Regions from separate parts of the Bacillus sp. LL01 genome, predicted to be linked through region 2. Evidence: a T-box and tRNA genes for the amino acid it is inferred to sense, from the RefSeq annotation. Region 2 holds a T-box; the other holds one or more tRNA genes.
The links. A T-box is a leader RNA that pairs with one kind of tRNA and senses whether it is charged. The one in region 2 lies ahead of proS (proline--tRNA ligase), so its partner is inferred to be a tRNA-Pro.

Region 1: it encodes a tRNA-Pro, which carries the amino acid that the T-box ahead of proS (proline--tRNA ligase) is inferred to sense. The anticodon was not compared.

The regions. Positions count from the first base shown of each region.
Region 1 covers NZ_LFEL01000004.1:50-15,772, forward strand. Annotated here, with positions in the region: partial or broken rRNA gene AB685_RS12505 (23S ribosomal RNA) at 1-224, shown strand, start outside; rRNA gene rrf (5S ribosomal RNA) at 338-454, shown strand; tRNA gene AB685_RS12515 (tRNA-Val) at 467-542, shown strand; tRNA gene AB685_RS12520 (tRNA-Thr) at 591-666, shown strand; tRNA gene AB685_RS12525 (tRNA-Lys) at 671-746, shown strand; tRNA gene AB685_RS12530 (tRNA-Leu) at 755-835, shown strand; tRNA gene AB685_RS12535 (tRNA-Gly) at 852-926, shown strand; tRNA gene AB685_RS12540 (tRNA-Leu) at 935-1,023, shown strand; tRNA gene AB685_RS12545 (tRNA-Arg) at 1,061-1,137, shown strand; tRNA gene AB685_RS12550 (tRNA-Pro) at 1,142-1,218, shown strand; tRNA gene AB685_RS12555 (tRNA-Ala) at 1,240-1,312, shown strand; tRNA gene AB685_RS12560 (tRNA-Met) at 1,475-1,551, shown strand; tRNA gene AB685_RS12565 (tRNA-Ile) at 1,556-1,632, shown strand; tRNA gene AB685_RS12570 (tRNA-Ser) at 1,648-1,740, shown strand; tRNA gene AB685_RS12575 (tRNA-Met) at 1,923-1,999, shown strand; tRNA gene AB685_RS12580 (tRNA-Asp) at 2,003-2,078, shown strand; tRNA gene AB685_RS12585 (tRNA-Phe) at 2,098-2,170, shown strand; tRNA gene AB685_RS12590 (tRNA-Thr) at 2,236-2,311, shown strand; tRNA gene AB685_RS12595 (tRNA-His) at 2,336-2,408, shown strand; tRNA gene AB685_RS12600 (tRNA-Gly) at 2,416-2,489, shown strand; tRNA gene AB685_RS12605 (tRNA-Ile) at 2,497-2,573, shown strand; tRNA gene AB685_RS12610 (tRNA-Asn) at 2,604-2,678, shown strand; tRNA gene AB685_RS12615 (tRNA-Ser) at 2,684-2,774, shown strand; tRNA gene AB685_RS12620 (tRNA-Glu) at 2,782-2,853, shown strand; gene glgB (1,4-alpha-glucan branching enzyme) at 3,395-5,278, shown strand; gene AB685_RS12630 (glucose-1-phosphate adenylyltransferase) at 5,283-6,440, shown strand; gene AB685_RS12635 (sugar phosphate nucleotidyltransferase) at 6,477-7,493, shown strand; gene glgA (glycogen synthase GlgA) at 7,490-8,941, shown strand; gene AB685_RS12645 (glycogen/starch/alpha-glucan phosphorylase) at 8,931-11,336, shown strand; gene AB685_RS12650 (lipase family protein) at 11,421-12,158, opposite strand; gene AB685_RS12655 (DUF1801 domain-containing protein) at 12,311-12,739, shown strand; gene AB685_RS12660 (TraR/DksA C4-type zinc finger protein) at 12,782-13,525, opposite strand; gene AB685_RS12665 (1,4-dihydroxy-2-naphthoate polyprenyltransferase) at 13,638-14,576, opposite strand; gene AB685_RS12670 (isochorismate synthase) at 14,855-15,723, shown strand, end outside.
Region 2 covers NZ_LFEL01000006.1:187,544-203,266, forward strand. Annotated here, with positions in the region: gene egtD (L-histidine N(alpha)-methyltransferase) at 1-256, opposite strand, end outside; gene egtB (ergothioneine biosynthesis protein EgtB) at 253-1,524, opposite strand; gene AB685_RS17905 (flavodoxin family protein) at 1,549-2,175, opposite strand; gene AB685_RS17910 (MFS transporter) at 2,660-3,880, opposite strand; gene AB685_RS17915 (metalloregulator ArsR/SmtB family transcription factor) at 3,877-4,920, opposite strand; gene AB685_RS17920 (serine hydrolase) at 5,045-6,067, opposite strand; gene AB685_RS17925 (class I SAM-dependent methyltransferase) at 6,086-6,847, opposite strand; gene AB685_RS17930 (ketopantoate reductase family protein) at 7,082-7,996, shown strand; gene AB685_RS17935 (hypothetical protein) at 8,082-8,396, opposite strand; gene AB685_RS17940 (MalY/PatB family protein) at 8,491-9,654, opposite strand; gene proS (proline--tRNA ligase) at 9,682-11,115, opposite strand; T-box leader at 11,270-11,472, opposite strand; gene AB685_RS17950 (hypothetical protein) at 11,540-12,061, opposite strand; gene AB685_RS17955 (NAD(P)-dependent oxidoreductase) at 12,408-13,031, opposite strand; gene AB685_RS17960 (sirohydrochlorin chelatase) at 13,012-13,788, opposite strand; gene cobA (uroporphyrinogen-III C-methyltransferase) at 13,802-14,578, opposite strand; gene AB685_RS17970 (DUF3906 family protein) at 14,582-14,800, opposite strand; gene AB685_RS17975 (ferredoxin--nitrite reductase) at 14,784-15,723, opposite strand, start outside.

The DNA.
Region 1 (15,723 bases), on a different contig from region 2:
CGCACCGCTGGTGTACCAGTTGTCTTGCCAAAGGCATAGCTGGGTAGCTACGTGCGGACGGGATAAGTGCTGAAAGCATCTAAGCATGAAGCCCCCCTCAAGATGAGATTTCCTTTTGCTTCGGCAAGTAAGATCCCTGAAAGATGATCAGGTAGATAGGTTCGAGGTGGAAGCGTGGCGACACGTGCAGCTGACGAATACTAATCGATCGAGGACTTAACCCAAAACATTTGAACGATAGGAATGCCTTGATATGAACACATTATCTAGTTTTGAAGGAACAAGATAGTTGAAAAACTTCTTGATTTTCTTTCTTAATTCTATATAATATTATTTGTCTGGTAATGATGGCGAAGAGGTCACACCCGTTCCCATACCGAACACGGAAGTTAAGCTCTTCAGCGCCGATGGTAGTTGGGGGATCTCCCCCTGTGAGAGTAGGACGTTGCCAGGCAGATTTATATATGGAGGATTAGCTCAGCTGGGAGAGCACCTGCCTTACAAGCAGGGGGTCGGCGGTTCGATCCCGTCATCCTCCACCAATATTTTTTCATACAATGGAAAAAATCCAAAAAATCCAACTTTAATATGCCGGTGTAGCTCAGTTGGTAGAGCAACTGACTTGTAATCAGTAGGTCGTGGGTTCGACTCCTATCGCCGGCACCATTTAGTGCCATTAGCTCAGTCGGTAGAGCATCTGACTTTTAATCAGAGGGTCGAAGGTTCGAGTCCTTCATGGCACACCATTTATCTTGCGGGTGTGGCGGAATTGGCAGACGCGCTAGACTTAGGATCTAGTGTCTTTGACGTGGGGGTTCGAGTCCCTTCACCCGCATTTTAATCTTATATTAGCGGAAGTAGTTCAGTGGTAGAACATCACCTTGCCAAGGTGGGGGTCGCGGGTTCGAATCCCGTCTTCCGCTCCAAGAGACTTGCCGGGGTGGCGGAACTGGCAGACGCACAGGACTTAAAATCCTGCGGTAGGTGACTACCGTACCGGTTCGATTCCGGTCCTCGGCACCAGAGATTTTTAAAGCAGTAAAATAACTTTCATTTATAAGCGCCCGTAGCTCAATTGGATAGAGCGTTTGACTACGGATCAAAAGGTTAGGGGTTCAAGTCCTCTCGGGCGCGCCATTATCGGGGAGTAGCTCAGCTTGGTAGAGCACTTGGTTTGGGACCAAGGGGTCGCAGGTTCAAATCCTGTCTTCCCGACCATTAATTTCCTTTATCATTTACGGGGCCTTAGCTCAGCTGGGAGAGCGCCTGCTTTGCACGCAGGAGGTCAGCGGTTCGATCCCGCTAGGCTCCACTTTAATACTTTTTCTTTTTGGCGGTGTAGCGACGAGCGTTACTACAAGAATATGCTCCGAGTTGTCCCGACGGATTTACATCCTTGAATTTGCTTGCAGAGGAAGGGACACAGACCAATAACAATGGTACCAGTAAATCTAATGAAATACTTTTTCTTTTTGGCGGTGTAGCTCAGCTGGCTAGAGCGTACGGTTCATACCCGTGAGGTCGGGGGTTCGATCCCCTCCGCCGCTACCAAAAAGGACCTTTAGCTCAGCTGGTTAGAGCAGACGGCTCATAACCGTCCGGTCGTAGGTTCGAGTCCTACAAGGTCCACCAGTTCTTTCTATACGCGGAGGAATACCCAAGTCCGGCTGAAGGGATCGGTCTTGAAAACCGACAGGGGTGTCAAAGCCCGCGGGGGTTCGAATCCCTCTTCCTCTGCCATATTATTTAATTGTTATGGTGAGTATAGAATGAAGTTATTATCGCAGGATGGAGCAACGAGCATCTGCTTCTTGCAAAAGCTTCGAGTTGTACCGATCGATATACTTCACTGAATAAGCTTTCAGAGGTCGGGACAGTCAGTATGAAAAGTACATACGTAAACAAATCTTAATTAATATTATCGCGGGGTGGAGCAGTCCGGTAGCTCGTCGGGCTCATAATCCGAAGGTCGCAGGTTCAAATCCTGTCCCCGCAACCAAATGGTCCCGTGGTGTAGCGGTTAACATGCCTGCCTGTCACGCAGGAGATCGCCGGTTCGATCCCGGTCGGGACCGCCATTTTTCAACTCAATAGTATGGCTCGGTAGCTCAGTTGGTAGAGCAATGGACTGAAAATCCATGTGTCGGCGGTTCGATTCCGTCCCGAGCCACTTTGATTTTTTTACGTGGTGAAAATAATAAGATTTTTTCAAACAGTGAAAATAATCATTATCATGCCGGTGTAGCTCAGTTGGTAGAGCAACTGACTTGTAATCAGTAGGTCGTGGGTTCGACTCCTATCGCCGGCACCATTTTTACAAAAAAATATTATTATGGCGGTTGTGGCGAAGTGGTTAACGCACCTGATTGTGGTTCAGGCATTCGTGGGTTCGATTCCCATCAGTCGCCCTTTTTAGCGGGTGTAGTTTAATGGTAAAACCTCAGCCTTCCAAGCTGATGTCGTGGGTTCGATTCCCATCACCCGCTCCATTTTTATGGGCCTATAGCTCAGCTGGTTAGAGCGCACGCCTGATAAGCGTGAGGTCGGTGGTTCGAGTCCACTTAGGCCCACCATAGAGTATTATATTTAAATCTTTGTAATATTCCACCATAGCTCAGCGGTAGAGCATTCGGCTGTTAACCGAAGGGTCGTAGGTTCGAATCCTACTGGTGGAGCCATTTCTGGGGAAGTACTCAAGTGGCTGAAGAGGCGCCCCTGCTAAGGGTGTAGGTCGTGTAAGCGGCGCGAGGGTTCAAATCCCTCCTTCTCCGCCAGAATTTAGGCCCGTTGGTCAAGCGGTTAAGACACCGCCCTTTCACGGCGGTAACACGGGTTCGAATCCCGTACGGGTCATCAAAAGTTGTGGTATTTTTAAAATATCATGGCTTTTTTTATTTGTCCTCTTTCTTCTTTTCTATCAATAGTTTTTATCGCTCCTGCAATTTCCTTTTCCTACTAATTTCAATACACCCAATCTTTTTTTTATAACTTATTCCATTCCCTTTTTCAATTCCTTTTAAACCTGATTTTCAATAATAAATTTAGTATTTAAATATAACAATAAAATGTAAGCGTGTACATTTTACTAATCATACTCTAGTTATCGAAAAAACTTTTCGACATATAACTACAAAAATCCTCCTAGTATTTAGTCGAATCAACTCAGTTTGTAACCCCTTACAAAAACGTTGATAAATCAAGAGTTCAAGTAGAACAACAATGAAAACGATTTCCTAAAAAATTGAAATTTCGACAAATTCCCCTATGAGAATAAATTCTGTTGCTTTATGTCATACGATTCTGACTTGTCGTATAAAGGAGAATATTATAAAAAAGAGAATATGTAGTGTATAACAATATTCTTTTTATAGGGAATGACGGAAGGGTGAAAAATTTGATTGCTACAAGTGCCACTGATTTTCAACTGCACCTTTTTCATGAGGGGACGTTATATAAAAGTTATGAGCTTTTTGGAGCACATATCATACGCCATCGAAAGAAAGTATTAGGGACAAGATTTACTGTGTGGGCTCCCAATGCGAAGGCTGTTCGTGTAATGGGTTCTTTTAACGAGTGGAACGGAGAGAAGCATCCACTTGAAAGGTTAAATAATGAGGGTGTGTGGAGCATCCATATTGATGAAGATCTAAGCAAACATTTATATAAGTATGAAATTGTTACAGAGTCGGGAGATGTATTACATAAGGCGGACCCATTTGCTTTTCATGCTGAGGTTCGTCCTAAAACGGCTTCCATAGTCTATGATTTGGAAGGATATAAATGGAAAGATCAGAACTGGCGCAGAAAGAAAAAGCGAAAGCTGGTTTACGAGAAACCCATGTTCATATATGAGCTGCATCTTGGTTCCTGGAAGAAGAAAGATGGAGGCGAGCTCTATTCCTATAAAGAACTGATTGCCGAGCTTATCCCTTATGTAAAGGACCATGGATTCACTCATATTGAATTGCTTCCGCTTATAGAGCACCCCTATGACCGTTCTTGGGGGTATCAAGGTACTGGCTACTATGCAGCGACAAGTAGATATGGAAATCCAAACGATCTGATGGCTTTCATCGATGCATGTCACCGGGAGGACATTGGAGTGATATTGGATTGGGTTCCTGGTCACTTCTGTAAGGATGCACATGGACTATATATGTTTGACGGAGCACCAGTCTTTGAATATGAAAATTATCATGACCGGGAGAATGAAATATGGGGTACTGCGAACTTTGACCTTGGTAAGCCTGAAGTCCGAAGCTTTCTGATTTCCAATGCTCTGTTCTGGATGGAGTATTTCCATGTGGACGGTTTCAGGGTAGATGCAGTGGCAAATATGCTGTATTGGCCCAATTCACAGGAGGAGCATGCTAACCCTTATGCACAGCAGTTTTTGAAAAAGTTGAACGAGGCGGTATTTGAGCAGGATTACAGTGCGCTGATGATTGCGGAAGATTCTACGGATTGGCCTCTTGTAACTACTCCTACTACCAGTGGTGGATTAGGATTCAATTATAAATGGAATATGGGATGGATGAATGACATTCTAAGGTATATGGAGGCTTCACCTGAGCAAAGAAGGCACTTACACGATAAAGTGACATTCTCCATCGTGTATGCATTCTCCGAAAATTTCATTTTACCTTTTTCACACGATGAGGTCGTTCATGGTAAAAAGTCATTGCTAAATAAAATGCCGGGAGATTACCACGAGAAATTCGCACAGCTTAGATTATTATATGGCTTCCTTCTTGCGCACCCAGGAAAAAAGCTTCTATACATGGGTGGAGAATTTGGTCAGTTTGATGAGTGGAAGGATCTGGAGCAATTGGATTGGTTTTTATTGGACCAATATGAATCCCATCAACAAATGCATCACTATGTTAAAGAGTTATTGGATTTTTACCATAAACAGAAAGCTTTGTATGAATTGGATCATGTTCCTGAAGGGTTTGAATGGATAGATGCAGACAACCGGGATCAGAGCATCTTCTCCTTTATCAGAAAAGGTAAAAAGCCTGCGGATATGTTAGTTGTAATATGTAATTTCACTGGAGCATCTTATGAAGGTTTTAGAGTAGGTGTGCCTTTGCTTGCGGAATATGAGGAAGTGTTCAACTCGGATGAACAAAGATACGGTGGGAACGGACTTTTAAATGATCAGGAAATTAGTGCTGTAGAGGGAGCATATCATGGCAAGGACTATCATATGATGGTCAATGTTGCTCCATTTGGTGTGAGTATGTGGCGGCCGAAGAAAATTAGAGGGGAGAGATAACGCGATGTCGAAAAATAAATGTGTAGCTATGTTACTAGCAGGAGGAAAAGGAAGCAGACTCAGTTCCTTAACGAAAACTTTAGCAAAACCGGCGGTACCTTTCGGAGGGAAATATAGAATCATTGATTTTGCATTGAGCAATTGCACAAATTCAGGAATTACTACTGTAGGGGTTTTGACTCAATACCAACCTCTAGTACTGAACTCATATATCGGAATCGGAAGTACATGGGACTTGGACCGTAAAAATGGTGGAGTGACTGTATTGCCGCCTTATACGGAATCTTCCGGTGTCAAGTGGTACACAGGTACTGCCAGCGCAATCTATCAAAATCTCAATTACCTTACGCAATTTGACCCTGAATATGTCCTTATTTTATCAGGAGACCATATTTACAAAATGAATTATGAGGAAATGTTGGATTATCATATACAGAAAGACGCGGATGTATCAATTTCGGTTGTGGAGGTTCCGTGGGAGGAAGCGAGCCGATTCGGAATTATGAATACGAACGAGAAGATGGAAGTGGTGGAATTTGATGAGAAACCGGCACATCCAAAGAGCAATCTGGCATCCATGGGAATCTATATTTTCAAATGGTCTATTTTGAAGGAGTATCTGGAAATGGATGATAGAAACCCTGATTCCAGCCATGATTTCGGGAAGGATGTTATTCCTTTGCTATTAGAAGAGAATAAGAGCCTGATAGCATACCCATTCAAAGGTTATTGGAAGGATGTCGGGACAGTAAAAAGTCTATGGGAAGCAAATATGGATTTATTGAAAGAGGATTGCGAGCTGAACCTCTTTGAGTATGACTGGCGCATTTATTCTGTCAATCCGAACCAGCCTCCTCAGTTTATTGCCCCGTACGCAGATGTGAAGGATTCCCTTGTGAATGAGGGGTGCTTCATCGAAGGAAAGATTGATCATTCCGTATTATTCCAAGGTGTAAATGTCGGAAAGAATTCGGTGATCCAGAACTCCGTTATCATGCCTGATGCGATAATAGGAGAAAATGTGTATGTGAACAAGGCGATCATTCCGTCCGGTATCAGAATTCCTGATGGTGCAGTCATTTGTCCGGAGAAAAATGAAGACGAGATTATTTTAGTGACTGAGGAAATGATGGATAAAGGTATCTTCTCCATAACCCGATAGATGACACAAAATCAAACACAGGAAGGGTGTCCGTTTATGAATAAATCTATGTTAGGAATCATCGATGCAACGATCCATAATGAAGAAATGCAGGAGCTGACGTTAAAGCGTTCCATAGCTGCTGTTCCTTTTGGAGGACGTTATCGTTTAATAGACTTTGTACTTTCAAATATGGTCAATTCGGGAATACAGAATGTAGCTATCTTCCCGCGTTACCAGTATCGTTCTTTGATGGACCATCTCGGTTCAGGGAAGCAGTGGGATCTGGACCGCAAACGTGATGGATTGTTCTTCTTTCCAAGTTCGGAAAATGTGAATACAGGTTCTTTTCAGCATTTCAAAGAGAATGAGGATTTTTTCGTGCGAAGCAATCAGAAATATGTTGTAATCGCCAATAGTTATACTGTTAGCAATATGAATTTTAAGCAGATTTTAGATCGCCATATTCAAAACAGATGTGATATCACGCATGTTGTGAAAGAGGAAGAAACGCTGGATTTGTATGTGCTGGAAAAAGATTTACTCGTAAAATTGTTCATGAATCATGAACAAACAGGGTATAGAAGTATTATGGATGTTGTGCAGGACATTACCGGCGGGTATAAGATATGCAACTATGAATATACAAGGTACGCCGCCGTGATAGACTCCTTGGAAAGTTATTATGAGCATAGTCTGGAACTGCTTGATCCTGTCGTTTGGAAACAGGTATTTGTTAAAAACCAGCCTGTCTTCACCAAGGTTAAAGACGAGCCTCCGACAAGCTATTCGAAAGATGCCTATGTGAAGAATTCAATGATCGCAAATGGTGTAATCATTGAGGGGCATGTGGAGAACAGCATTATTTTCCGGGGAGTTAAAATCGGTAAAGGTACAGTCATCAAAAACAGCATTGTAATGCAAAAGGGTGTAATTGGGGAGAATTGTGTTTTAGATTCCGTCATCTTAGACAAAGATGTTAAGGTTGAGAATCGTACGGTGTTAACAGGGAAAGAGGATTCCCCTTATTTAGTGAAAAAAGGGTCAATACAAGGAGCTCTGATGAATTCGTGAAAGTATTATTTGTTGTTTCAGAATGTGTCCCGTTTGTAAAATCAGGTGGTTTAGGTGATGTTGCTGGAGCATTACCTAAGGAATTGAAAAAGCTTGGCACGGACGTACGGGTCATCCTACCAAAGTACGGACAGATTCCAGAAGTATTTAAAAATAAAATGAAAAGGATACAGACCACTTTTGTGGACGTGGGTTGGCGTCACCAGTATTGTGGTGTGGAAGAATTGATACATGATAATGTAACCTATTATTTTATCGATAATGAATACTACTTCAACCGCGATTCCCTGTACGGTCACTTTGATGACGGGGAACGCTTTTCCTTTTTCTGTCGGGCGGTTCTGGAGAGCATGACAGCAATCAATTTTATCCCGGACGTGATTCATAGTCATGACTGGCATACCGGAATGGTCAATTTTGTTTTGGAGCGGGAGTACAAGCAAAACCCACGCTTTGAACATATCCAAAGTGTATTTACTATTCATAACCTTCAATTTCAGGGTGTGTTCCCACCAAGTATTCTTCATGACCTGTTGCGGATTGATGATAAGCATTTCAACTCGGATGAGCTCGAATTTTTTGGCAATGTCAATTTCATGAAAGGGGCATTGGTATCTTCCGGGTACATTACCACTGTAAGTCCAACCTATAAGGATGAAATTCAGACTGCTTATTTTGGTGAAAAGCTTGATGGTGTTCTGCGTAATAGGAGCGACTCTCTTGTGGGGATCATTAATGGAATTGATGATGATCTGTACAGTCCTGAAACAAATGAATACATTGAAGCGAATTATTCCGCTAATAAAATGGGGAATAAAGTGCTGAATAAAGAGGCTCTTCAAAACTTATGCGGTCTTCCTGTAAAAGAAGAGACTCCAATTATTGCAATGGTAAGCAGATTGACAAAGCAGAAAGGGTTGGATCTTATCACATGTGTCCTCCACGAGGTGTTGGAAGAGGATGTGCAGATAGTTGTACTGGGAACGGGTGAACCACAGTTTGAGCAATATTTCCGTGATTTGTCTTATCGCTTTCCACAAAAGGTGAGGACATTCATTGGATTTGATGAACCGCTTGCTCATCAGATCTATGCAGGGGCAGATATGTTTTTGATGCCGTCTCAGTTTGAACCATGTGGGCTTGGCCAGTTGATTGCTCTGCGCTACGGGACTATTCCGATTGTAAGGGAAACAGGTGGGCTGAATGATACAGTCACGTCCTACGATGAGACTACATTGGAAGGGAACGGGTTTTCGTTTACCAATTTTAATGCTCATGATATGTTGTACACCATCAGGCGTGCAATCCATATATATGAGCAGCCGGAAGTATGGAAAGGTATCATGAAAGAAGCGATGGAGCGAGATTATAGCTGGGCTAAATCTGCGTTTAAATATAATCAATTGTATTCAACATTAATGGCTAGGAGTGGAGTGCATGTTCTCTGATAAGGAAAAATTCAAGGCTACTTTTTTGAAAAAACTAGAGAGTATGTACGGAAAAAGCTTTCAGGAATCAACCTCACGAGACCATTATCATACACTCGGAAATATGGTGCGGGAGTATATCAGCGCCAATTGGATCACCACCAATGAAAGGAATCGGGCTGCAGATGAGAAACAAGTGTATTATCTTTCCATCGAGTTTCTATTAGGAAGACTATTGGGAAGTAACCTCTTGAACCTCGGAATCCAAGGTGTCGTGGAAGAGGGATTGAAAGAGCTCGGTCTTGATCTATCAGAAATCGAAGAGATTGAAGCGGATGCCGGGCTAGGTAACGGCGGTCTTGGCCGTCTTGCTGCATGTTTCCTGGACTCTCTCGCTTCCTTAGATTTACCGGGACATGGATGCGGTATCCGTTATAAGCATGGTCTGTTCGATCAGAAGTTTGTCGATGGCTATCAGGTGGAGCTGCCGGAGCAATGGTTGAGACATGGTAACGTCTGGGAGGTGAGAAAACCCGATCAAGCGGTGGAAATCCACTTCTGGGGCAAGGTAGAGTCCTATAAGGAAGATGGGAAAGAGAAGTTCAGACATGCCAAAGGGGAGGCAATAACAGCTGTTCCTTACGACATGCCGGTTGTCGGCTATCAGACGGAGACGGTCAATATGCTTCGTCTCTGGAGTGCAGAGCCTGCGCCGTTTCCTACCAACAAAGACATTATGCAATATAAACGCGATACAGAGGCGGTTTCGGAATTTCTTTATCCGGATGATACCCATGATGAAGGGAAAATTCTGCGCCTCAAACAGCAATACTTCCTTGTTGCTGCTAGTATCGGGAGCATAATACGTTCCTATCGGAAGAAGAATGGTAGTCTAATAGATTTCCATAAGCGTGTCACAATCCATATCAATGACACACATCCTGTTCTGGCTATTCCAGAGCTGATGAGGATCTTGTTGGATGAAGAAGATATGAGCTGGGAACAAGCGTGGGAAATCACTTCCCATACTATTTCTTATACGAATCATACAACCCTTTCGGAAGCTTTGGAAAAATGGCCGGTCAACATCTTTCAACCGCTGTTGCCGCGTATTTATATGATTGTGGAAGAGATCAATGAGCGTTTTTGTGCCGACTTATGGAAAAAGTACCCTGGTCAGTGGGGGCGAATCGAGGAAATGGCGATTCTTGCTCATGGCTTGGTGAAGATGGCACATTTAGCGGTTGTTGGGAGCTTCAGCGTGAATGGTGTTGCGAAAATCCATACTGAAATTTTAAAGAATCGTGAAATGCGTTTATTTTACGAAGCTTTCCCGGATAAGTTCAACAATAAAACAAATGGCATTACTCATCGCCGCTGGTTATTGAAGGCTAATCCCCAACTGACCTCCCTAATCCAGGATACTATTGGATATGGATGGGTGAAGGACACGACACAGCTTCGACAGCTTGACGTATATGCAAACGATTCCGTGTTCTTGGAGAAGCTTGATCAGGTGAAGCGTGAGCGCAAATTGATACTTAGTGAAAGGATCCGAAAGCAGACTGGGATAATCCTGGATCCGGACAGTATTTTTGATGTGCAGGTAAAACGATTGCATGCCTATAAGCGTCAACTGCTGAATGTGTTTCATATCATGTATCTTTATAACCGTTTAAAGGAGGATAACAGTTTTGATATCCATCCTAGAACGTTCATTTTCGGTGCGAAGGCATCACCAGGCTACTATTATGCCAAAAGGGTCATTAAATTGATCAATTCTTTGTCTGATAAAGTGAATAAAGATCCCGCGATTGATGGCCGCTTAAAAGTTATCTTTCTGGAAAATTACCGAGTTTCCTTGGCAGAAGATATCTTCCCGGCAGCAGATGTTAGTGAGCAAATTTCTACTGCCAGCAAGGAGGCATCGGGGACCGGGAATATGAAGTTCATGATGAATGGGGCCTTGACTATCGGTACTCTGGATGGTGCCAATATTGAAATCAAGGATGAAGTCGGCGAAGAAAACATGTTCATTTTCGGACTGACAGCTGAACAGGTACTCAACTATTACCAAAACGGAGGGTATCGTTCGAGTGAATATTATCATCATGATAAACGCATCCAACAGGTGTTGGAGCAGTTGGTTAACGGCTTCTTCCCAGATGTGGATGACCACTTTGAGCCGATACACGACTCGTTGCTCATGCAGAATGATGAGTATTTTGTCTTGAAGGATTTTGCATCTTATATTGATGCGCAGAAGCGGGTGGATGCCGCCTATCGTGATCGTAATCGCTGGCTGACCATGAGCGCCAAAAACATTGCACATTCCGGCTTCTTCTCAAGCGACCGCACAATCAGACAATACGCCAATGAAATCTGGGGGCTTGAGCCAAGCTATAGCAAACGTTAAAAAAGAGGGGCTGCCTGCCCCTCTTTTTTGCGCCCTTCGACGTCGAAAGGAAAAATCCTTTAGGGGTCTGACCCCTTTAGTGAATTATTTTTTCAATTTCTCCTTCATTGCCTTAATATACGTTTCGATGCTGTGGTTTTTGACGATGGAGCCTGCGGTCAGCAGGAAGCGTGATGGGGTTTGGGTATGTTTGTAGTGCCAGGTCTTTTTGCTGATAGGAGCAACGACTTTTGTAGGTGGAACAAAGGGAACGAGATCGGCCAGGTTTACAAAGCGTATGGAGGCAGGGACATATTCGTTGTACACCCTGGAGAAGGCTTCGTCTCCTATACGTGGGGATCCATAATTGTACATATAAATGGAGGGGAATTTAGAGTTTATGGCACAATCCAATGAAAATAGGGTTGCCAGTGCTCCTCCCAGACTATGTCCGGTAACAAACAAAGTTTTGGAAGGGTCTAGCTTGTTCATACTATTCAATAGTTCGTCACGCATCGATTCATATACAGACAGGAAACCCCCATGAACGAGCAGATTGGATGAGCCACTGTACGGAAAAGGCCTCTGGAATATCTCCGCATCCGATATCCAATCTAGGTCTGTCTGTGTTCCTCTGAAGGAAACAACAATTGCATCCTCATTTTCCAAAATGAATCCAAACCATTCCAATGTATGAAAGGAAACTCCTTTAAATTCTTTTGTCAACTCAAAACCATGAGGTATGGAAAAAATCCCATTTTGAAAGTACTGATCATAGGCTATCTGACAGCATTCGGCTAGAAAAACAGCCCATTCTCTTGATAAAATATTTCTGTAGTACATTTCTCATATCCCTCACTTTTTAAAAAACGTGATAACGGTCTATGATAATGTATTGATGCAGGAATGAAGTGGTGCATATTTATGCGAGGGAAAAGGGAAAGTTACATGGTTTGTGGAACTACTAATTTAGATGAAAAATCAAAGGGGGAAAAATGGTGGCATATGAGTTGAAAACAAAAGAAACGGATAACAGTGTAATTGAATTTATTGAAGCGGTGGAAAGTCCGAAAAAACGCGAAGATGCCTATAAGCTTTTAGATATTTTTACGGAAACGACGGGGTATGAAGCGAAAATGTGGGGGCCAAGCATTATCGGTTTCGGCTCCTATCATTATAAATATCCAACCGGGCACGAAGGGGATTTTATGCTGATAGGTTTTTCACCACGGAAGGCAAAAATCAGCCTCTATTTTGCAACAGGAGATTCGAAAAGGGAGGTTCTGTTGAAAAAATTCGGTAAGCATACGACCGGGAAGGCTTGTGTGTACATAAATAAAGTGGCGGATATTGATGTGAATGTATTAAAAGAATTAATCAAACAGTCTATTGCGTTTTTAAGAGAAACTTACCCGGAAAAATAAGAAAGAGGCAACCTTCTGATGCTGAAGGTTGCCTCTTTCGACTTATTCCGTATAGGGATCTTTCTCATACCCATGTAAATCTCCAAAGGTTGTCATTATTCCTTCTTCATCTAGCGCATCCTCGTAGGCCTCATGTTTGATGGACGGATACACGGTTACATTCTGGCCATACATATCTGTTCCGACAAAATTTTCGTAGTCCTCTACATACCCTTCATTCTCTTCACTCTCCACATAGGTGCGGTCATAATTCTCCACATCATCAGAGAAATCGGAAGGGGATTCGGATGTACCATATCGCTGAACGATTTGCCACGTGTCTTCTGCATCAAAAGCGACGCCTTCTGACTCGTCGTATTCAAATCGTCCATATGGTGGCATCAATACTTGTTCTTCCACCGGACGGTCATGGGAAACAACTTGATCTGGGCTGTGCTCTTTGCAATAAGTGGTGGTTGGAAGAGCTTCCAGCCTGTCTTCATCAATATTTTTTCCGCAAACCTCACATTTACCATAGGTGCCATCTGTCATTGCTTGGAGAGCGTGATTTATATCCTGCATCTCTTTTTCAGCATGTTCATTTAAGGCCAGATCTTTCTCTCTTTCGTACAATTCGGTCCCGAGGTCCCCCGGGTGGTTATCATAGGCAGAAAGCTCACTGACTGTTTCGTATGGGTGTTCTTGTTCCAACTGGTAATGGTCATTCTGGTCCAGGTGGGCTTGAAGTTCTCTTTTTGTATCTTCGAGTTGTTGCTTTAATCGATTTATTTTATCAGTGGATATCATACAAATAGACTCCTTTCAAATTCCTGTCTATTTGTATTATGAACGTTCCTCTGAAAAACATGATTGCCAATTAAAAAAAGCTGACACGGATTAGGTATCAGCTGATTGATGGTTAAATAAAGTATCCTACGAGCAACCCAATTCCGAGTAGAAAGCCGAAGATGGTGTTGGTTTTTGCAGTTGCCACCATGGCAGGCATCATTGTGACATTGCTGTTATTATTCGTGAATCCTTTGATTGCAGAAAGTGGTTTAGCTATTGACAGAAAGACTAATAATAACCAGAATGATGCGTAGCCCAAAGCGATAAAGAGCACAATAAGAGCATAGGAAAAGATGAACATCGCCGCGAGTAATAAGATTGCGTTTTCTCTTCCTAAAAGGATTGCGACCGTCTTACGGCCATTCTCTTTATCACCGACAATATCCCGGATGTTATTTGCCAAAAGAATTGCTCCGACAAGAATGGAAATCGGTATAGAGATCAGCATGGCTGTATCTGAAATGGTACCTGTTTGTATATAGAAAGAAATCAAAATAATAACAAATCCCATGAAGAAACCTGCTACAATTTCTCCAAAAGGGGTATAGGCAATAGGGTAAGGACCACCTGTATAAAAATATCCGGCTGCCATACAGGCTGTCCCGATTGCGGCCAACCACCAGGTGCTGTTCATGCAAATATATATTCCAAGTAAAGTGGCGATCCCAAAGAATATGAAAGCTAAACGTAAAACGGTGCCAGGTTTGACGCCATGTCGTACAATGGCTCCGCCGATTCCTACCGAGTTTTCATTATCCAGTCCTTTTTTGAAATCGTAGTATTCATTAATCATGTTTGTTGCTGCTTGAATTAATATACTTGCCACTAACATTGCAAAGAATAGCGGACAATCAATGACTGTATCATAAAGTGCAAGTGCAGTACCGATAAATACCGGTACAAAAGCCGCGGTCAGTGTATGTGGACGCAGAAGGTTCCACCACACCTTCCATTTCTTTTCTGTAGGTGCTTGATAGCTTGTCTCTGTTTGTATTGTCTGAGGCTGCATTATGACCCCTCCATCTATTAGTAAGGCTATATAAAAATAGCCATCAAAAAAACGAAAATATATATTATAAATACAATATAAGTGTATGTAAAGGGACATAGGGTGTCAACGGTTTTTCAGAAGAAACAAAGGAAGATTTTACATGTAAATATTATAAGGAAGAAACTCGAAGGAAAAAGGCTCATTTTGTTGACATAAAAAGGTTTTGAGGTGTATCTTTAAGGAAGCTATTCGAGAGACAAAGTCTTGCGGTATCAAGGCCTCGGGGGGAGTCTTACATGATTACAATACCATTTCACCATATAGTGAATTTATGGGAGGAAGCGAAAACGAAAGCGACCTCGATAAATCAGTCGGTTTTAATTAGTTATACGAAAAAAGTAGAGCAGCTAGATCCCCTGCAATTTTTCCAAAGAAGTGAACGATACTTTCCAGGTCAACGTTTCTTTTGGTCAAATCCCGATCATTCTCATATGATGGTTGGAGCAGGTGTAACTGCAGAGTTCACTGCAGATGGAGAAGAAGACAGGTATCAAAATATTGAAAAACAATGGAAACGCTTTATACAAAAAGCGGTTTGCAAAAGTGATGCTCAAACGGTAGGGCCCGTCATCTATGGTGGCTTTTCTTTTGATCCGAAAAAGGAAAAAACGCTGCTGTGGAATCAGTTTTCGGACGCGCTCTTCATTTTACCTACATTCATGCTTACAAAAATAGAGAACAACACATATATTACAATAAATTACTTGAGTGATTGTGATGAAGCTACACTTAAAGGCTTAGTTAATATGGAAGAAGAGCTATTAAATGGCTCTTCTATTCAGCATGAGGGTACTACCTCCATTGTAAAATGCCTGGAAATGGATCCGGTCGAATGGAAGGAGTCCATCTCCAAAGTGACCAAGCGAATAACGGAAGGCCAGATGGATAAGGTTGTACTGGCAAGAGAGCTGCGCGTACTTTTTCAGGATAAAGTAAATGTCACATCTGTTCTGCATAACCTTTTGGAAGAGCAAGCGAACAGCTATTTATTCACGATTGAAAGAGGAACGGACTGCTTCTTGGGAGCAACACCTGAACAATTGGTTAAAAAACAGGGCGAAAAGGTCCAATCCATGTGTTTGGCTGGCTCGATTGCACGTGGAGC
Region 2 (15,723 bases):
TTAATGTGTGGACATCCCCAACAGCCATCGTAATTTCCTGTATCTTTTCGTTGAAGATTTTCACTTCGGTTCGAGTCGGATAATATTCGTCCAGTCCAGTTATCAATTCGAACAGCTCTGAACCTCGATGATCATATAGGAATTTAGGGGAGATTGTCTTGATTGGAGATGATAGTCCCCTTATGATTTCTTCCCGCATGTTTTCTTTTTCTATATAAAAATCGTAGCCCTGAATATTGTTTTCGAGCAATCTCATATTGCATCCTCCGCCAAACGGAATCCGCTGAACTGCCAGCGCTTATCAGCTGGGAAGAAGTTGCGGTAGGTGCTGCGGATGTGATCCTGCGGTGTGGCACAGGATCCGCCGCGCAGGACGATCTGGTTGCACATGAATTTGGCATTGTATTCTCCAAGAGCCCCTTCAAGCGGCTTGCTGCCCGGATATGGCGAGTAGGCGCTTGCTGTCCATTCCCACACGTCTCCGTACATTTTTGACCCGGCCAATTGATCGGTTGCAGCTGGATGGTAAGTGCCGCTGTCCATCGTGTTCCCCTTAATCTCGAGGTCCCTTGCCGCATGCTCCCATTCCGCTTCTGTCGGAAGACGCTTTCCACTCCATCTGCTGAAGGCGTCCGCCTCATAGAAGCTAACATGGACAACCGGCTCATGAGGATCGAGATTTTTCATGCCAGAAAGGGTAAAGATGCTCCACTCGCCATCGTCCCCCTTTCTCCAGTAAAGCGGGGCTTGCCAGTCGTTCTTTTTCACGGTATTCCAGCCGTCAGATAACCAGTAGTATGGTTTCTGATATCCTCCTGCTTCTATAAATTCCAGATACTCCCCGTTGGTAACAGGGTGATCCGCCATTTTGTATGGCTCGAGCCAAACTTTATGATTCGGTCCTTCATTATCAAAAGCAAAGCCATCACCGTTATGCCCGATCTCAATGAGACCGCCATCATAGGTATGGAAGGACGGCTCTCTTTTTTCGGATGGGCCGGATTGGGATTCTTTATACACTGGGTGCAGCGGATTGACGAAAAAGTTGTATTTAACATCCATCAGGATCAGCTCCTGGTGCTGTTGTTCGTGCTGCATACCGATTTCTATGAGGCTATGGATCTTTTCCCGGTTAGCTTGTTCTGCCCCTTCATGTTGCTCGATCAGATCCACTATATAGTTGTTTATATAATCACGGTATCGGAAAATGTCCTGGATACTGGGTCTCGATAGGACGCCGCGCTGATGTCTCGGTTGGAATGGCCCTACCGTTTCATAATAGGAGTTGAAAAGAAAATCATAGGATGGGTGGAACTCTTTATAGTTCTCAAAGTACTCTTTGAGGACAAAACGCTCAAAGAACCAGGTGGTGTGGGCCAGATGCCACTTTGGTGGACTGACATCCGGGTGAGATTGAATGATAAAGTCTTCGGTTTCCAAAGGCTGGACAAGCTTCATGGTGATATCACGCACATTCATAAATCGCTGTGAAATGGATTTTAATGCTTGTGTTTGTGTTTCCATGTGTACCGCTCCTTTTATTGGATTCTAGCTTTGTTCGACCACATTTCCTTCTGCAGGGATTGGATTTTCTTTCAGCATTTTGGCGAAATGCATCAGGTTGTATGCCATGATCTTGGCATGTTCCATTGTGAAGTCGTTCTTATGTCCTTCCGCTTCGATATACGACGATCCAGGTCCCGCTTCGCCTACCCAGTATGTATCCACATTCGGCGGAATCGTAAAACCAATATGCGTCAATCCGTAAAGGATGGATGAGGCCGCATGCTTTGCGCCGTCCTCGTTTCCTGTTATGACTACACCTCCCACCTTGTTATAGTAAATATATTGCCCTTTGTCATTCGTTAGTCCACTTCCGCCATAAAGCCGCTCCATCACCATCGTTGCAACACTGCTCTTCTCACCAATCCACAGCGGCGTCCCGATGATGACGATGTCCGCATGCATCACCTTGTTGAACACATCCTGCCACTCGTCCCCATAACCCTCGTCCTCACTCACGCCGAATTTAATGTTGTAATCTGCTATCCTCACAATCTCAGACTCTACGTTTTCGTTGTTGAAATGCTTGATGACCTCTTTCATGAGTGCTTCTGTATTGGATTCCTCGTTGGAAGATTTAAGTGAACAATTTAGGAATAATGCTTTTGTCATTTTGGGGTGGTCCTCCTCTTGTTTTGGTGATTGAAAATATTACTCTTTACCCTATTAAAGGTAATTGAAACGTAAAAAGATAGATTTGTTGGGTGATGTTTTGGTTAAGAGTTTGTGAAGTGAGGGATGTGGAGGTTAATAGCTCATTAGGGGCTTTCGGGGGCACATTTGTGATAGGTTTTATTGTATCGAGTCAACATATCGGCTGAAAGCAGCCTTTTAACGCGCTGAAACTCTAAAGTTACACTAAAATACGGTAATTTTATAGGCAGAACATACTGTCGAAGGGATTCCCCCCCATAATAAGGGTTTTATTTTCCACCCCAATAATTTATAGTCCAACTATTAAATTTATAAGCCACTTTTTAATTTTATAAGCCATTTCGGACCCGATAAAGGCTATTCGACACAGGATAAAGGCCAATCGACACAAACCGACACACACTAGAGGGAAGGAGCAGAAGAAACCCCTGCCCCTCCCTCCTCACGATACCTTCCTCTCATCCATCTCCCTATCAATGAACCTAAAATAAGGAAAAAACAACCCGACTAACGCGACCGCGGTAATCATAGATCCAATGAGGAAATACAAGGGTCTCACTCCCCATACTTCCCCTAGCAATCCACCTACCAATACACCTAAAGGCATGACTCCTCTAATAATAAGGAGTCGAACAGAAAAGATTTTGCCCATCAAATGATTTGGGATGATACGTTGACAGAGGGTCGTATTGTTTATACTGAAGATGGCCATCACAACCCCAGCTATCACCTCTAGCACAATGGCTACGATAAGACTACTCTCGTTCAAACCAAGACCGACAAATGTGAGTCCTCCAATCCCTAAGGCCCCTAGCATGATGAATCTCGGACTCCTATAAGGTATTCTCCCGATTAGAAATGCCCCTAGAATATAACCTACAGGAAACCCCGCCATAAAATATCCATAGCCGGCATAGCTTGCTTGCAGCTCCCCTGTGATATAGGGAAGCGTTGTGACCATTGTTACCCCTACACCAAACTGAACGAACGCAAGGAAAAAGCCCAGCCAAACAACAACACGCTGTTTGAAGAAAAAGGCGATCCCCTCTCCGAATTCTTTCCACCATGTGCTCCGTACCACTTTCTCCGGTGAGGGCTCTTTTACAAACCACAGCAGCCCACCACTTAACCCAAGTGCAACAATCACAAACAACAATGTCACGTTAATTCCGATGTATTCAATCACCAATCCTCCGATCAATGGCGCCATGAAGCTCATTAATCTTACCGTGCTCTCTATCAAAGCATTTGCCTGCTTAAGTTGTTCATTCGGTACAATCGTTGGAGTGATGGCATGATTTGCCGGCACGTATAGCGGAGTAATCAATCCCACCACTATCTGAACGAAAAAGATATGCCATACCTCCAAATGTCCTGCACTCCATGCAAGTAAAGGTACCAGAAATACGGCGGCCCTTGTCCATTGAGAAAAAATCATGATCCACTTGCGGCTCCATCTGTCGATAAACGGACCAATGAAAAGTTGAAGGATGAGTGAAGGAATGAAATACAGGAGCCACATGGAGCTTAATGCCATGGTGGAGCCAGTCAGCTGATAGACCATAATGGAATTGCAAAAGGTTCCAAAGGCACCACCAAGTTCAGAAATCATGTTACCCGACCAGACATAGACGAAGGAGCAATTTTTCCAAATGCTCTTCACTGATGGAGATACCTCTGCATTTCATCCTCCAGCAGATGCAAGGTATGCTTTCTTAACGTGTATATTCCGTCTTTGCTATCGACAAGCTTGGCAGCACGGAGGATTTTCAAATGATGATGGATGGTTGATTTTCCCACGTCCAATAAGCCCGTCAACTCCTGCAGGGTACATTCCTTTTCGGAGAGATGCTTGACGATGCGTATTCTGGCTTCATCACCAAGTGCCTTGTATTTTGCGACCAAAAAGTGGTTTGGGGTGTACCTGTCATCCGGAGTGATGCTTTCGTTTGCTACAGGGTAGTAAAATATCTTTGTTCCTTCCATATCCGCTTCAATGTTCCATGGGCGGTAGATTTGCTGGGGAACCAATAATACTTCTTGCACATTTGGCTCCGGTCGATATTCGATGCCACCTGTCGCCCACTCTACAAGTTGCTCTGGCGTCAGCTTCTTCTGCATTTCAATCTTGGCTGCCACATCCCTTTTCAAAATTTCATTGGTTTCTTGCTCAACCTGCTGCTCAAATTCCTCGTACCACTCTTTCATAATGGCTTTGAGATGGCTTTTTAGTGAGTCTGTTTCCGATTGGCAGATGAACTGTATATAATCTGGAAAGAAGTTGTGTTGCTTTGTCTTCTCCATCAAAGTGCGGCAAGCATCCCTATCCCCTTCCGAAGCTTTTATCCTCATGTCCTGAAACTCTACACCTAAATAGGGAAGGGAAAGAAACTTAAGCTGCTGGTCTTCAAGATTCTCTATATAAGAGAGGAACTCATGAAGGTCTTTACAGTGATGATAATGACAAAGCTGGAGTAAGGTTTTCCATGTGTTGTTCTTTTCCACATCATCCAAAAGCGCCTGCAGTTCCCCTGATAACTCATTTCTTGTGTGATCCCAATAGGATTTTGGTTTTTCCAATGAATCGTGTAACGGGGTATTGGTCACTGCGGCAATCCCAAGTGCACACTCCATTAAGAGGGAATATCTGAAGGTGACCTGATAGGATTCTCTTTTTCTGTTTGTAATGTTTAATAGTTTCATTTTCACACCTCTTTTTATAAATATAGAATTATATATTCTATATTTATAAAACAACTCCTCTATTTTTTATCAAACGCACAATAAAAAGACATATCTGCTCCTAACAGATATGTCTCTCTAACTTTTACATATATTTTTCCAGTAAGTGCATCAACTTGTGCGGTCCTCTTTCCTTATTCGAAGGAATTACTACGATGGTGTCTGACTCCGGATAGTAGCCTGCTGCAAAGCTCACGCCTGGGTCATAGCCCATCACATGGTATTTTACAACGTTATCATTCTCTTTCTCAATCCAGACTCCATAGCCATACCAATCTTTCTCGTTATCTGTTTGAATCCAAGCGGTGGTCATTTTCGCCAGCATTTCCTTGCTCACCAGTTTGCCGTCCATTAACGCTCGCCAAAGTCTGGCCATGTCACCGGCTGTAACATAGGCTCCCCCATCCGCTCCACCTTTTATGGGAATGGAGTAGCTGTTGGTCTTCCAGGATCCGTCTTCCTCGTCTATGTAACCAAGGGCAGTTCTGCCAGGTAATTGATCCATAGAAAAGTAGCCCGAGTCAGACATTTCAGCAGCATCAAAAATTTGTTCCTTCACATACTCAGTAAAGGGAACTCCTGCAACCTTTTCGATGATTAATCCCAATAATATATAACCCGCATTATTGTAGTGGAACTTCTCACCTGGTTCAAACTTCATCGAGAGATTCTGGAACAGAGGAAGGAAATCCTCCAGCTTTCTCATGTGGTACATTGGATACTCCACCCAAAGCTCTTCAAAATCATCCATTACTTCCTCGTCAAAATAGTCCGGAACTCCTGAGGAATGGGTAAGAAGGTGATGGACCGTTACATCAGGGTGAAAATGAGGGAAAGGATGATCCAGCAAGCTGCTTAATTTTGAATCAAACGACAATTTTCCACTCTCCACCAATTGGCAAATGCCTATTGCTGTAAATAACTTGCACCCTGAGGCAATTCCGAATCTCGTTTCCAGTTTGTTTGGAATGGACTCTGAGCGATTGGAATAGCCATGTGCACTGGCATGGATCATTCCAGCGCGATTCTCCACATGTATAACACCTGAAAATTCTATTTCACTTACCGTTATTGCTAAAATCGTTTCTAGTTCTGTGATTTTTAACATCACCGCTACACATCCCCTTTATTTCGTTACTGCTTTCAATACAAACCGGTCCTGCCTAATATCTAGATACTCTTCCTGCATTATTTTTAGATGAAGCTCGTACAATCGATCGAGGTAATCCTCCAACCGAAAATCCACTACCTGCCATGGAATGGCCTTCAAATAATAGATGAGCGCACCGATATCGTAAAACCGTTGCAATGGAAATTCCTTTTTGCTGAGGAGAACCTGGAAACCATGCTCTTCCAATTGCTTGTGTGAAAAGTCGAGATTCCAATGGGCATGTTCATTATTAACTGGCGCTCCGAGAAGTCGGTTGATATCCTGGCAATCACTCCATCCGACCTGTTGAGTAAGGAATATGCCTCCATCTCGTAAAACCCTTCTTACTTCGCTAGGGTCGTACTCTTCATGTTTATTGATAATCAGGTCAAAGTGCTTATTTGGAAAATGGAGCTGGTTGTCCGGCTCCACTTCCACTACCTTTACACCAAGCGGTTCCAGTCTATCTTTTGCAATGGGAAAGTTCGTTTTATAGCCTTCGGTTGCACAGACTGTCTGCGGGAACGGCTGCAGCTTTGAAAGCAGTTCTCCTCCTCCTGTTCCCATGTCAAGCATGGAAGTTGCATCTGCCATCAATGTTTTTGCCATGCTGCCATATGACCAGGAGAGCATTCCAGATGCAAGGCGTCCAGTTTCTGTTATGTGGGAAAAATCCCATCCGGAAAAATCGGTTTCTGCCTCTTTTAGATAGTGTTGAAAAAGTTGATCGGTGTGCATGTAATCACCCTCCATATTTTAAATTCAGTAGCTAGTTAGTAGGCATGGAGGTCCGCGACTACGGTTTTATATGTCGTGCTCCAGTAGATTCATTGCCTTATCTCCTCCTTATTCCTTTTCTTTGAATAATTATACCAAATATTCCGACTAAAAAACCGAAACAAATACATTCAAGTCCCGATTTTCCTTCAAACCTGTTACAATGAACCCATACATAATTGGGAGGGATTACTGGTGAAGATACTTGTTGTCGGTGCAGGTGCTGTCGGAGGATACTTCGGCGGACGGCTGTTGGAAAAAGGTGAAAATGTGACATTCCTTGTGCGGGAGAAACGAAAAAAACAGTTGGAAAAGACCGGACTTGTCATTAATAGCACACACGGTGATGTCACACTGAAACCGAAGCTCCTTGTCAGCGGAGAAAAGGCAGAAACATATGATGTCATTTTATTATCGATGAAAGCCTATCATTTGGATTCTGCGATAGAGGATTTCAAAAACTATGTTGGACCGAACTCAATGATTGTCCCCTTGCTTAACGGCATTGCGCACATGGAAAAGTTAACGGCGGCTTTTCATGAGTCGAATGTGCTTGGTGGACTTTGTTTTGTGGAATCAACTTTGGACGGACAAGGTGCCATCATCCAGACTAGTACCATTCATGATCTGGTTTTCGGTGAGCTAGATGGAGGGAAAACAGAACGAGTTGAGATGCTGGCTCAAACTTTCAATGGAACCAAGGCAAACTTTTCCCTTTCCGAAAATATCCACCAGTCTATGTGGCATAAATACCTGTTCATTGCTACATTGGCAGGAGTTACCACATTGTTCCGTTCGCCAATCGGGCCAATACGCGAAGATGACCTTGGCGCGGACACTATCAAACAGACTTTAGTGGAAGTTGCGGACATTATGAAAAGTGTAGATGCACCACTTGCAGAGAATATGGTAGATGGGAACTGGGATAAGCTTCATTCGATTGCAGCAGGTATGAAGTCGTCGATGCAGCGGGACATGGAAAAAGGGTTATCTGTGGAGGCCGACCATTTTTACGGCTATCTGCTAGGACTTGCAAAAGAGCACGGGATTTCTGCTCCTACGTTGGAAAGGATTTATGCCAACTTGCGGATCTATGAGGGGCAAAAGTAATAAGGTTATTGTTTGGAAGCTTAGGGCCATTGGGCTTTAAGCTTTTATTGCCTTTTGAGTGTCAATTGTTGTTCATATATTGTGCTTAGGAATCTGTGTTCTTTTTGAAAAGCTTTAGCATCCCTAAAACATCGTCGGTTTGAGAAACTTCGATTCTGTTCACTGTGTTTTCGACATTAATCAATTTGCTCTCGACGTTTACTAATCTGTCCTCGACTTTTACCAATCTGTTCTCGACTTTTACTAAACTAGTTTCCACATTTTTTAAGCGAGGATTTATTTCTTCTTTCACAATACCTTCTAAGGAATCAAACCGCCTTTCTAGACCATCAAATCTTCCTTCTACATTCTTTAAACGGCCATTCATTTCCAATAATAATTCCAGTATCTGTTTTTCCATTTTGTTTCACCTCCTTCTCATTCATTATAGGGGAGTTCCAAACGGAGTTCTACCATTTTCCCATATAAAAGGAATAACCTGCTATCGAAAGTCGTCAGCAGGTTTCCATTTCTTTTATGGCGGCTTTGATTCTGAGTAGAGCTTCACTTAGCACCTCGCGTGGGCAGGCGATGTTTATACGTTCGAATCCTTGGCCACCTGCGCCGAACTTCATTCCTTCATCTAGACGTACTCCTGCTTTTTCCAAAAAGAAGGAATGCAATGCTTCCGGTGGGATTCTAAGGTTCCGACAGTCCAGCCAGATAAGATGGGTTGCTTCCGGTTTCACTACTTTTATGGAAGGAATATGATCTTTCAAGTAGGAGCAGACATACTGCAGGTTGTCATTTAGGTACTCCTTCACTTCTTGAAGCCAAGGCAAGCCTTTGTAGTAGGCAGCGATGGTTCCTTCTACCGCAAACGCATTGGGACGCATCAGCCCGAAGCCAGTTAAAAGGGTTTCATATTTCTGTTTGATTTCTTTGTTTGGAATGATAAAAATGGAGCTTTGCATTCCGGCAATGTTAAAAGTCTTGCTTGGTGCCGCACATGTAATGGAAAGTTTCAGATGATCTTGGTGGACCTTTGCAAATGGGATATGCTTGTACCCTGGATAGGTGAGGTCGGCATGCATTTCGTCCGAGATAACGATCACTCCATGCTTTTCACAAATCTCTCCTATCTTCCGCAATTCTTGTACCGTCCACACTCTCCCGACCGGATTGTGCGGGCTGCAGAGGATAAACACTTTGGTATTTGGTCGCGATGCTTTTTCTTCAAAATCCTTGAAGTCCATTTTATAGCCGTCCTCGGAATAAAGGAGTGAATTATTTAAAATGGTACACCCTTGTGTTTGGATAGTAGAAAAGAATGGATAATACACAGGATCCTGCACAATCACCGAATCGCCCGGCTGTGTTAAAGCTTTTAGCAACAGGTTCATTCCTGGAATGATTCCCGGACTGAACGATATCCACTCCTGTTTCAATTCCCAGTCGTACTGTGTTTTCCACCAATATTCAACAGCGTCATAGTAACGTGCACAGAAAGTGCTATACCCATAGATGCCGTGTGTGGCTTTTTGGCTGATGGCATTTACGATCTCTTCGGAAACCTGGAAATCCATATCCGCAATACACAATGGAATGATATCCTGATCTTCTATGAACCATTTAACCGAATGCGTCTTTCTTCGGTCGATGTATTTTTCCAGCTGCATCGTTTTCTCCCCTTTGTTTTTGTCGCTCTAGTATGCCTTAGCCCAATATACCATATGTTTTGCTTCTTTTCCGCAGCTTACACAGGTTTCGGCTATGCGATCCTGTTCAAACGGCATACAACGGGAGGTGGCGCTAGTTTCCTCTTTTATTTTGTCCTCGCACGCTTGTTCTCCGCACCACATCGCTTTGATGAAGCCGGCTTTTTCTTCGAGCTGCTCTTTGAATGCTTCGAAAGTCGTTGCCACACTTGTTTTGGATTCGCGGTGGGAACGTGCTTTTTCTAAAAGGTTTTTCTGAATGTCTTCTAGGATTTCTTGGATTTTCGTTTCCAGTCCTTCCATAGGTGTAATCAATTTTTCCCCAGTGTCACGGCGGACAAGTACAACTTGTTGTTGTTCGATATCGCGTGGACCAGCTTCTAGTCTTAATGGAATGCCCTTCATTTCGTACTCATTGAACTTCCAGCCAGGCTTTTTGTCACTGGCGTCAATTCCAACTCGGAGTGTGCTGGATAGCTTTTCTTTTAAGTCATAGGTAAAATCAAGGACCCCTTCTTTGTGTTGAGCAATAGGGACAATTATCACCTGCGTTGGTGCAATTCTTGGTGGAACCACTAGGCCGCGGTCATCGCCGTGCACCATGATCATGGCACCGATGATACGTGTCGTGAAGCCCCAGGAAGTTTGTTGCACGTATTGTTGCTTGCCTTCACGGTCCAGGAATTGAATGCCGAAAGCTTTTGCAAACCCATCACCAAGATGATGAGAGGTGGCCGATTGCAAAGCCTTTCCATCATGCATCAGACTCTCGATCGTATAGGTGTATTTGGCTCCGGCGAATTTTTCTTTTTCGGTTTTCTGTCCTTTGATAACAGGGATGGCCAAGATATTCTCACAGATCTCCGCATAAACGGTGAGCATTTTAACGGTTTCTTCGTGTGCCTGTTCATCCGTTTCATGGCAAGTGTGACCTTCCTGCCAAAGGAATTCAAGAGTTCTCAGGAATGGTCTTGTTGTCTTTTCCCAACGGACGACGTTTGCCCATTGGTTGTAGAGCTTAGGCAGATCGCGGTAGGAATGGATGATGTTTTTGTAATGTTCGCCGAAAAGCACTTCCGAAGTTGGGCGGACAACTAAGCGTTCTTGTAATTTTTCGTCGCCGCCATGGGTGACCCAAGCCACTTCCGGCGCGAAGCCTTCAATGTGATCTTTTTCTTTTTGCAGGAGACTTTCCGGTATGAAAAGTGGCATATAAACATTTTCATGGCCGGTTTCTTTGATTCGTTTGTCTAGTGCCTCTTTGATGTTTTCCCACAGTGCGTAACCGTATGGGCGGATGATCATGCTGCCGCGGACGCTGGAGTAGTCGACGAGTTCGGCTTTGGTGACGACGTCTGTGTACCATTGGGCGAAGTCTTCGTCCATGTTAGTGATTTTTTGTACAAAATTTTTATTGGACATGTTGGTTTGCTCCTTTTTATAAAGTTCATTCCGAAATGAAGTGAGTTCGTGCGGAAATGGCCCGAGTTCGTGCCAAAATTAGGCGAGTTCATGCCAAGAGACCCCGAGTTCATGCCAAACCCATTTTTCAGCTAAAAAAAAAAGCCCCGCTCTGATAAGGGACCATCTCTGGCGGTACCACCCTTATTCAAAGCAAAGCTTCACTCTCTTTCATGGTAACGGTATTGAACCGCTGCACCGTTTCTGATGCAGAACTCCGAGGCAGGTTCAAATGCTCATCTATAGCTGCCTCACACCACTTGGCACCTTCTCTTGAATAGACGAAATCATTTTACTGGTCCTCTTCTACGTTTGATATTGAGAAGATTATATAGGTTAGTTGGAAAATTTGTCAATCTATTATTTTGCTAGTATGGGCAATTAATTAAGAATCAATAACTTCCCCTGAGATAGCAATTGCCACAGCCTCTTCTGCGCTATATGGAGGAAGGGGTTGGGATTTGACCATGAATATGGCGAATAGAATCAGGAAAAGAATCGGTGCAATCGTATGGACCTGCCATGTATGTTTGTCTCTGCTGCTCCGATAGTAAATCCACCGGTCCACAAGCGCATAAAGCAAAGCGGCACCAGATGCATAAAGTGTAAGCATCCAATGCTGGGACCAAATGACAGGTAACCCGCCTAGAAGTCCATGCAGCAGGATAAAAATGATGCTATTCCCTTTCATCCATCTGTTTACAACATACTCGATGCCGATGGAGATTAGGTTGCCATATATAAGAATGATTCCTCCAACCACAAAGAGGAGTATGTAGGTCCAGCCCAGGAACGAATCCAGGTAGATCGGTTCTCCTTGACCGAAAGAACTTGCCGAAATGAGGATGGATATGATGAATGTAGAGACATAGAATGCGGTGAATTTTCTGTAGAGCATATTGTCCAAACCGGATTCCTCCTAATATGTAGAGGTTTTGATAGTTTTATTATACTATTTCGGGGTGTGGTTTGGGTATATTTCCCTTGAATTAAAATGGTAATTGGTCATGGTGGGTAGCAACGTAATTGGTGAAATTAGCTGCGCGCTGAATTGATTGGATTTTCGCTGAAATATTCTTGAAAACGCTGAATGGAATGCTGTTTTCGCTGAAAAAATTCCAAAATCGCTGAATCATTCTCATAAACGCTGAATCCTCAAGGATTATCGCTGAATTGGTATTTTGCTCTCTCCCTAAAACCACATTAAAAAGACGACCGTACAATCCGATAAGTACGACCGCCCTTTCCACCTACTATGATATTAACCTTTCCTTCAACCGTAATAGTTCTCCCAGCTTCTCCCCTCTAGCCTTTTCATTCAATCGGTATTTTTCCTCCAAAATCTCCCACAGCAGCTCCCCCTTCTCTTCAAAAGACAATGGCAGCCGCTTCACCACCTCCCGATATTCCGCCAAAAACTCTGTATAAGAAATCCAGGAAGAATCGAACTGTTCCTCGAGCTCTCTTTTCAACTTGCGGGTCAATTTGGGACTCGATCCGTTGGAGGTGACGGCGATTTGCAGGTTCCCGCGTCTGACTGTTGCGGGGAACGTGACATTTCCCTCTCCTGATTCATCGACGACGCAAACGAGCTGTGATGCACGTAAGCCGCCAACAAGTGCGCTGTTCACTTTTCTGTTGTTCGTCGCCAAAATGGCCAGGAAAGCTTCCGCAAAATCAGCTACCTCCGCTCCCCGTTCTACCAACTGGTATCCCCTTAACACCGCTAGCTCCCGCACTTCCTCTGAGAACTCCGGCGCGATAAACGTGATATCTGCCTGCTCGGCGCCTAGCACCTTCGCTTTACGGGCCGCAATCCTCCCACCGCCTGCGATGATAACTTTCTTCCCTTGCAAATCAATGATTAACGGCTGCAACTCTCACTTCCCCCTTTTCCAAACCCCACGAAAATGAAGCTCGCTCTACCACAATATCTTGAATCACTTGGTGGCGGCTTAACGGCTCGATCAACACGATATCCTGGCCAGCGCGCTTTCTTTTCCGGACTTCCCTTTCGACTTCACTTAACAACAAACCTGCAAACAACAGATAAGGTACCACAATCACCCTGCCAACTGCCTCGAGACTAATCTCTTCCATCCCCTCCGCAAATAATGGCGTGGTTGCCGCCAAGTAGCAGACCTCCACTCGTGAAACGCCAAGCCGCTCACCCACTCCCGCTTTTATCTCTGCAAAAGCTTCATGGATGGCGGGATCACTGCTGCCTCTTCCCACAAGCAAAACCGAATCTGCAACATCCACACTTCCAACATCCGCCCTCACCAACTCACTAATCGCATCCACAATCCGCTCCTGCACCCCAAAAGCGGAGGCGATTTGCACGCGGACCTCCGGGTATTTTGCCAGTGAAGGCTCGAGCGCTTCCGGGATGTCCTCTTTTATATGCCCAGCTGTTAAAAGAAAGATGGGAATGACGGTGATCTCAGTTGCTCCTTTGGCTACACAGCGTTCGAAGCCTTCCGGAATATACGGCTCGGTCAGTTCCAGAAAGCTGATTTCCTGTATGGGTGCATCGACTTGTGCGATGACCCTTTCCAAGAAACCTTTTGCCTCCTCCGCTCCTTTTTTCGAGCGCGTTCCATGTCCTACATATAAAATGGCGTTTGACATCATATCCCGCTCCCTTCTATCCGTGTACGACAGGCAGATGAGGCACTACCTCCTCTTCAAACCAGTGCAGCTTCTCATGGAGTTTCACCACTTCCCCGATTACAATCATGCTCGGATTGGAAATGTTCGCTTCCTTTACCTTCCGCTCGATATTGGCAAGCGTGCCGACGACGGTACGCTGTTCATCTAATGTTCCCCAATGTACAAGGGCAATAGGTGTTTTGGGTGACTTGCCGTTCTCCTGCAGACGCTTGAGTATATTTGGCAGTTGGGAGACGCCCATGTAGACACAGATGGTATCTACCGCTTGCGTAAGGTTTGCCCATTGATGCTCCGCTTCCTTATCGCCTGCCTGGTGTCCCGTGACAAAGGCGAAACTTTTGCTCAAGGTACGGTGGGTGACAGGAATACCGGCGTAGGCAGCGGCTCCGATACCAGCCGTTATTCCCGGTACGACTTCAAAAGGGACATCCTGCCGCGAGCATTCCTCAGCCTCTTCGCCGCCACGTCCGAACACAAATGGATCCCCACCCTTCAAACGCACGACCTGCAAGCCTTTTTTCGCATATTTTACAAGAAAGTGATTGATGGTTTCCTGTTTCATCGTGTGGTAGTGGGGAAGCTTTCCGCAGTAGACAAGCTGTGCCTCTTTTTTCGCATAGTTTAGTAGTTCGGGGTTCACAAGGCGGTCATAAAGGATGACATCCGCCTGCTCGAGTAGGCGCAACCCCTTCACTGTAATCAATTCAGGATCACCAGGACCCGCTCCCACCAAATATACTTTTCCCTTCATGCGCTACCACCCTTTCTCCTCTGGATCTAAAATATAGCCACTCTTCTTCCCAAGCCGTTTTTTCTCTCGTAAAATAACTTCTTTCACTGCGGGCTCCTTCAGATAAAACTTTTCAAGCTCCACATCAAGATGCTCAAAAGCTGCTTCATCATTATCGGCATAAATGACGGATACGATTTCCTTGGCCTCCAGGGCTACATCAAATCTATACAGATACGCCATCGGTTTCTTTTCCTAAAATAGTATCTAGTACGCCTTGCAAGGTGGAAACTCCCACGCGTCCTACAAAGTCGAAGAAAGATTCTCCCTTTGTTTTCTGGTCGCGGAAGTAGATTAGTAGCTCCTCAAGGACATCCGTCAATTCCTCTGCCGCTACTTTTCCCTTTAGCTTTTCATTGAACTTACCACCTTTGTTCAGGGTCCCGCCCACATAGATCTCATAGGCTTCGACCATTTCCTTTTTCTCGTTGCGCATTTTCATACCCTGCAGGCCGATGTCACCAATCTGGCGCTGGCCGCAGGAGTTCGGGCAGCCGACCATATGGGTGCGGATCGGGACATCAAGGCTGATGCGCTGGTCGAGTTCCTCAGCGATAAGTCTCATGCGCTCCTTCGTTTCCACCAAGGCCAGATTGCAGTATTCAATCCCGGTGCAGGAAACGGCATGGCCGAGAAAGGAGTTCGGGTTGATAGAAATGCGTTCGAAAATCGGTTCTTTGAGCAGTGCTTCCACGTTTTCCTCTGGAATATTTGGGATGATAAGATTCTGGGAGTTACAGGTTCTGATCTCCCCGTTTCCGTATTCTTCTGATATTCTCGCAAGCTCGAAAACTTCCTCTGCATCAAGGCGTCCTACCGGTACGTTGAAACCGAGGAACTTCAGGCCCTCCTGCTTCTGGTCATGAATGCCGTAGAAGTAGCCTGCGTTCCATTCGTCTTTTGGCTCTACGCCTTTTTCAGGAAGTGGACCAGTGTGCTCAAGCAACTTCTCCTTGAACTTCTCTGGCCCCCAATCGGCGATCAAAAATTTCAGGCGGGCGAGATGGCGTTTCTCCCGATAGCCAAAATCCCGGAAGATGGTCGTGACGGCTATCGCGACCTCGAGCGTTCTTTCCGGTTCCACAAACACATCGATTGTTTCTGCC